DNA from 2 places in the Streptomyces sp. NPDC093094 genome. Region 2 is predicted to be linked to the other one. Evidence: riboswitches for the same ligand, from Rfam matches in the RefSeq annotation. Region 2 holds a riboswitch; the other holds the start of a gene.
What was found. Region 2 has a riboswitch for cyclic di-AMP ahead of ACIQGV_RS31520 (M23 family metallopeptidase). Riboswitches for the same ligand answer to the same signal wherever they lie in the genome.

Region 1: another riboswitch for cyclic di-AMP. It lies ahead of ACIQGV_RS26920 (transglycosylase family protein); the one in region 2 lies ahead of ACIQGV_RS31520 (M23 family metallopeptidase).

What each region holds. Positions count from the first base shown of each region.
Region 1 is NZ_JBIVOX010000013.1:106,391-109,596, reverse strand. Features, by position in the region: gene ACIQGV_RS26925 (transglycosylase family protein) at 112-1,113, shown strand; cyclic di-AMP (ydaO/yuaA leader) riboswitch at 1,297-1,475, shown strand; gene ACIQGV_RS26920 (transglycosylase family protein) at 1,479-2,180, shown strand; gene eno (phosphopyruvate hydratase) at 2,411-3,206, shown strand, end outside.
Region 2 is NZ_JBIVOX010000018.1:133,035-136,240, reverse strand. Features, by position in the region: gene ACIQGV_RS31520 (M23 family metallopeptidase) at 91-1,152, opposite strand; cyclic di-AMP (ydaO/yuaA leader) riboswitch at 1,164-1,321, opposite strand; gene ACIQGV_RS31515 (PP2C family protein-serine/threonine phosphatase) at 1,545-2,711, opposite strand; tRNA gene ACIQGV_RS31510 (tRNA-Met) at 2,909-2,982, opposite strand; gene ACIQGV_RS31505 (dihydrofolate reductase family protein) at 3,089-3,206, opposite strand, start outside.

The DNA of each region.
Region 1 (3,206 bases), on a different contig from region 2:
TGTGCGGCATTAACTTGTGACAAGTGATCGTCTGCCTATACGTTCACCCATCAGCGCGGCGCCCCGCTTCATGTGCCGCGCGGTCCCCGTCGTCGCCCGAAAGGTCTCCGCATGCTCTCCGGGAACGGTCGCCACCGTCGCCCCCGCCAGGCTCCGGCTCTTCTCGTCGCGGCCGGAGTGACCGGCTCCGCCATCGCCATCCCGCTGCTGGGCGCCTCGGGCGCGAGCGCGGCGGACGGCACGACGTGGGACCGCGTCGCGGAATGCGAGACCGGCGGCGCATGGAGCGCCTACGACGGCTACGGCCACTTCGGCGGTCTGGCGCTCACCCAGCCCGACTGGGAGAACCACGGCGGGCTGGAGTACGCCCCGAGCCCCGAGCAGGCCAGCCGGCAGCAGCAGATAGCCGTCGCCGAGCGCATCCTCGCGGACCAGGGCGTCGCGGCGTGGCCGGCGTGCGGGCCGCTCTCGGGGCTGGGCCAGGACTCGGCCCCGGCGGAGGTCGACACCGGCGTGGCCGGCGACGAGTCGGGTGGGTCCGGCTTGACCGACACTTCCGATTCGTCCGCTTCTTCCGGTAGTTCCTCCCCGTCGACCGGCACCCCGTCGACCAAGTCGGACAAGTCGGCTGATGGGGCCAAGAAGGACACTTCGGCCGACTCGGACGCCGGGTCCGAGGGCGACGAGGAGAGCGGCTCCGACACCTCCCCCGCCCCGAGCGGCTCGCGCGAGCCCGACAGCGCCCGGACCGAGACCTTCGGGGACGAGGCGGACAAGTCCGGCGAGAACGCCACCTCTTCGGACACCACGGCCGGCGCCGGCACCGGCCGCCACCGCGGTGGCAGCGCCGACGAGGAGGCCGTGACGGACGGCCGTGAGGGCGGTTCCACGGGCCGTCACGCCTCGCGCAGCGGCGCGGCCGCACGGGACGCCGCCGACGGCGAGTACACGGTCCTTCCCGGCGACAGCCTCTGGAGCATCGCCGACTCCCTTGAGCTCCAGGGGGGATGGTCGGGCCTGTACGCCGAGAACCAGGACACCGTCGGCGCCGACCCGGACCTCATCGTCCCCGGTCAGACGCTCACGGTAGAGGGCGAAACGGACGAAAAGTAGCGGGAGTTCGGGTCATGGTTCGCCGCCAAATGTCCGGTTTGGTGAAACTGTGGGATGAGTCTCAGAGGCCCTGATCGTCTTTGAAATTCCGCCGATCGCGTGTCTACGGTCGGGACCGCTCGCCAACGTGAGCCCCGGCCGCCGCAACGCCGAATCCTGCCAGCGGCAGCACGGGAACAGTCGTCGCGTCATGCGCCGTGGGCAGGAGCGGGGGACCCAAGGTAAGTGCCGGTCCCGGTGGTTGAGGAGACTCGACGCCGGTATCGGCTCGGGGTGAAGCCGCAGCTCGTGAGGGCTGCGGCCGGGCAACTCAACCGGCCCGAACCCGACAGCTCACCTCGCAGGCGTCGGTGAGGGGATCCTCCATGCTGTTTTCCGGCAAGGGCAAGCACCGTCGTCCGTCCAAGGCCACCCGCGCCATCGCCGTCGCCGGTGTCACCGGCGCAGCCGTCGCCGCCCCGCTGATGGTGGCCGGCAACGCCTCCGCCGCCACCGTCTCCGAGTGGGACGCGGTCGCCCAGTGCGAGTCCGGCGGCAACTGGTCCATCAACACCGGCAACGGCTACTACGGCGGTCTGCAGTTCTCCGCGTCCACCTGGGCCGCGTACGGCGGCACCCAGTACGCCGGCAGCGCCGACCAGGCCAGCAAGTCCCAGCAGATCGAGATCGCCGAGAAGGTCCTCGCGGGCCAGGGCAAGGGCGCCTGGCCGGTCTGCGGCGTCGGCCTGTCGAGCACCCCCTACAGCGGCGGCGGCTCCGACAGCTCCTCCGGCTCCGGCTCCGGTGCCACGCAGCAGCAGAGCACCCCCGCCCCCCGCGAGACCGAGCAGCAGAGCGCCTCCCGCTCGCAGGAGCGCCCGGCCGTCAAGAAGACCGTCACCACCCCGACCGGCAAGAAGGTCGAGAAGGGTGACGGCGAGTACAAGGTCGTCAAGGGCGACACCCTCAGCTCGATCGCCGAGAAGCACGAGGTCAAGGGCGGCTGGGAGAAGCTGTTCCGGCTGAACGAGGACATCGTCGACGACGCCGACTTCATCTTCCCGGGCCAGCAGCTGCACCTGAAGTAAGCGGCTCCGTCCCTCCGGGCTCCCCGCCCCGGTGCGTGTTCCCCCGTACGCACCGGGGCGGGGTCATGTCCGGACCCGCTCACGGCCACCGATTTGTTCCGTTCGGAAACAATTTACTCTCGGTTTCCGTCCACGAGGTGGGCGACCGGCTGGCCGATCCCCCGGAGCCGGTTAGGCTCGTCTCGCAGAGCCGCGTGGTTCTGCGTAACAGCGTCACATCCACGAAGGAGATGCTCGTGCCGTCCATCGACGTCGTCGTAGCCCGGGAAATCCTGGACTCCCGAGGCAACCCCACGGTCGAGGTCGAGGTCGGCCTCGACGACGGCAGCACGGGTCGTGCCGCCGTGCCGTCCGGCGCCTCCACCGGTGCCTTCGAGGCCATCGAGCTCCGTGACGGCGACAAGAACCGCTACCTCGGCAAGGGCGTCGAGAAGGCCGTCCTCGCCGTGATCGAGCAGATCGGCCCGGAGCTCGTCGGCTACGACGCCACCGAGCAGCGGCTGATCGACCAGGCCATGTTCGACCTGGACGCCACCGACAACAAGGGCTCCCTCGGCGCCAACGCCATCCTCGGCGTCTCGCTCGCCGTGGCCCACGCCGCCTCCGAGGCCAGCGACCTGCCCCTGTTCCGTTACCTGGGCGGCCCGAACGCGCACCTGCTGCCGGTGCCGATGATGAACATCCTGAACGGCGGCTCGCACGCCGACTCCAACGTGGACATCCAGGAGTTCATGATCGCCCCGATCGGCGCGGAGTCCTTCTCCGAGGCCCTGCGCTGGGGTGCCGAGGTCTACCACACCCTGAAGTCCGTCCTGAAGACCAAGGGGCTGTCCACCGGTCTCGGCGACGAGGGCGGCTTCGCGCCGAACCTGGACTCCAACCGTGCCGCGCTCGACCTCATCATCGAGGCCATCAAGCAGGCCGGCTACGTCCCCGGCGAGCAGATCGCGCTCGCCCTCGACGTCGCCGCGTCCGAGTTCTACAAGGACGGCGCGTACGAGTTCGAGGGCAAGTCCCGCTCGGCCG
Region 2 (3,206 bases):
CGGGAACGGCGAAACCGGCAGCCCTGACGTCGGGGGGGGTTGTCGTCAGGACCGCCGGTGATCTCGAAGAGCTCTGTGAGGAAGCCCCTGTCAGGGGTTGAGTCCCCTGTCGCGCAGCCACGCCATCGGGTCCACGTCGCCGCCGCCGACCTTGACCTCCAGGTGCAGGTGCGGTCCGGTGACATTGCCCGTCGCGCCCACGCGCCCGATCACGTCGCCGGTGTTGACCTTCTGGCCGACGCTGACGTTGATCGAGGACTGGTGGGCGTAGCGGATCTCGGTGCCGTCGTCGAGGGTGAGCACGGTGCTGTAGCCGTACGACCCGCTCCAGCCGGCCTCGGTGATCGTGCCGGTGTGGACGGCCTTGATCGGGGTACCGGTGGGCGCGGCGAAGTCGAGGCCCGTGTGGTACCCGGAGGACCACATGGAGCCGGCCTGGCCGTAGGTGGAGGTGATCGTGTACGAGGACGTCGGCAGGGTGAACTGGGTGGCCAGCTCGGCGAGGCGCTCGGCCTCGGCCTTCTTGCGGGCCTCCTCCTCCGCGGCGGCCTTCGCGGCGGCGGCCTTGGCCTCCGCCTCCTTCTCGGCCTGGGCGGCGGCCTCGGCGGCCTTCTTCTCGGCGGCTGCCTGGGCGGCGGCCTGCGCGGCCTGGGCGGCCTTGGTGTCGGCCTGGTCCTGCTGCTGCTCGGCCTGGGCCATGATGCGGGTGCGCAGGGCCTCGCCGGCGTCGGAGGTGCTCTGCGCGGTGTCGGCGGAGGCGGTGCCGAGAGAGCCGAGGGAGCTGAGCGGGGCGGTGGCCTCGACGGGCTCCTCGGCGGGCTCCTCGTCCGACAGGAGGGAGCCGACGGAGGGCAGGTCGGGCAGCGAGATGGAGACCGGCGGCTTGCCGGTCTGGGCGCTGGCCATGCCACCGCCGGCGACGGCGGCTATGACACCGACGCCGAGGACGGTGGAGCTGCGGGCGAGCCCGCCGCGCTGCTTGGCGACCCGGTGCTTGCCGCGTACGGGAAGAACGGACTCCGCGGTGGGGTTCCACTCCTCCCACGGTCCCTCGTCGCCCGGCCGACCGCCGTAGACAAAGGTTTCGGCGGTGTCGGAGGTGCGCTGGCCCGGGACGAACGGGACGTGCGGGGCAGGCCGGTTGGACGCCACGTGGGCGTACTCCTTTCCTTCCTTCTCGCCTACCGGGTTAGCTGACGGGTTCGGAGCAGGAAGGTCTCCTACGCGCGTATACAAGCCGTGTCTCCACGACCGGATACGCCCGATTCACCCCAAGTTGGTGGTTCCCCGGTTCCCTTGCGGGATTCGGCAGTGCGCACGGAGCCGTCTCTTGTGACGGCTGGGACGACCGCGCTGCGTTATCGGACGTTAATAGAACCAGGGGTCCAATTCCAAGCTGTTCGACTTGATCATTAACGCGCTCGCCGGGGACGTACGGCCCACGGGAGGAGAAATTCGGGCGAGTTGACCAGAACTCAGTACCGTCCGGTTTTTTGATGGTGACTCAGATGTTATGCGCAGGGCGCTCGTCCGGTCACTGCACGTCACATCGGCGCGGGACGCCGTACGGCCAGCAGCGCCATGTCGTCCGTCAGGGCGCCCCCGGCGTGCCGGCGGGCCTCCTCCGCGAGGGTGCGTAACAGGTCCCCCGGACCGCGGAAGACACGCCCGGCCAGCCACGCCTCCGGATCGAAGAACACCCCGCGGGCGTCCCGCGCCTCGGACAGGCCGTCGGTGTACAGCAGCAGCACGGCCCCGGCAGGGAAGGGCAGTTCCTCGGCCCGGTCGGGCCAGTGGCCCAGCTCGCTCATGCCGAGCGGCAGCGCGGTGCGGCGGGCGGACAGGGCGCGCAGGGTGCCGTCGGTGTACAGCACGAGCGGTGGCGGATGGCCGCGGTTGAGGACGCGTACGACTCCCTTTCCGTGCGGGAGTTCGACGAGCACGGCGGTCGTGAAACCCTCCTGCGCCTCCGGCTCCTCGCGCCGCGGTCCCTCGCGGTCCAGTGCCCGCTCCAGACGCTGCGCGACCTCCTCCAGCGTGGCCTCCTGCTCGGCCGCCTCCCGGAACGCCCCGATCACGACCGCGACCGCGGCCACCGCGCCCATGCCCTTGCCCCGGACGTCCCCGACGACGATCCGCACGCCGTACGGACTGTCCTGCACCGCGTAGAGGTCGCCGCCGATGTAGGCGTCCTCCTGCGCGGCCTCGTAGCGGGCGGCGATCTCGAAGCCGCCGATCCGCTCGGCGGGCTCGGGCAGCACGGCGCGCTGGGCGGCCTCGGCGATGGCGTGTGCGGTGGCGAGCCGCTCGTTGCTGCGGCGCACCAGGAGGTTGATGACGACGGCCAGGAAGGACACCGTCACCACGGTGATCAGCCCGGTGACCGCCTCCACGCCGAGGGCGTCGCCGAGCAGCAGCTGCACCCCCAGGACGGCGACGACCGCGGCCGCGCCGGTGAGCAGGGTGCCGCGCCGGGAGCAGAGGGGCGCGGCGACGAGCGGCGCCGCGGTGAAGAAGGGACCGGCCGTGTACTCGGCGGGGGTGAGGTACTCGTACAGGGCACCTGCCGCGATCAGCAAAGCGGGCAGGGTGCGGACGAACGCACGGATGCAGGAGATCCGGCGCCGCTCCGGGGGCAGCCCCGCGGCGGACGCCGTTCCGCCGGCCCTGGCGTACGCCTTGCCGCTCCCCGGCTCACCAGGCCGCACCACTCGCACTCCCGCAGCGCATGTCGTCGCGGGCCGCGCGTCGGGCCCCGTCCGTCCAGGGTTGCCGGGGCGGGGGCGGGGGGCGAGCGGGGGGAGTCCGACCGAGGGAACCGCGCGGGCTCCGGGAAGAAACTCGGGGAATCCCGGAAAACACTCAGGGCCGGGATCCATCTGCATGGATCCCGGCCCTGAGCCTTCAGTAGCGGGGACAGGATTTGAACCTGCGACCTCTGGGTTATGAGCCCAGCGAGCTACCGAGCTGCTCCACCCCGCGTCGGTGAAACCAGTGTACGCCATCCGCGGGAGTGAATGCACAACGGTTCGTCCCCGCCTCCCCCGTCCCCGCTTCCCCCGCCTCCCCCGCCCTCGCTTCCCCCGCCTCAGCCGGGCAGATGCCGGTTGGGGGCCTTGGCCCGCTCCTCGTACTCCGGCAGGACGACGACATCGGCGCCGTGCGAGGCGAGGAGCCCGCTGCCGTCCGCGCCGGCGACGAAGGTG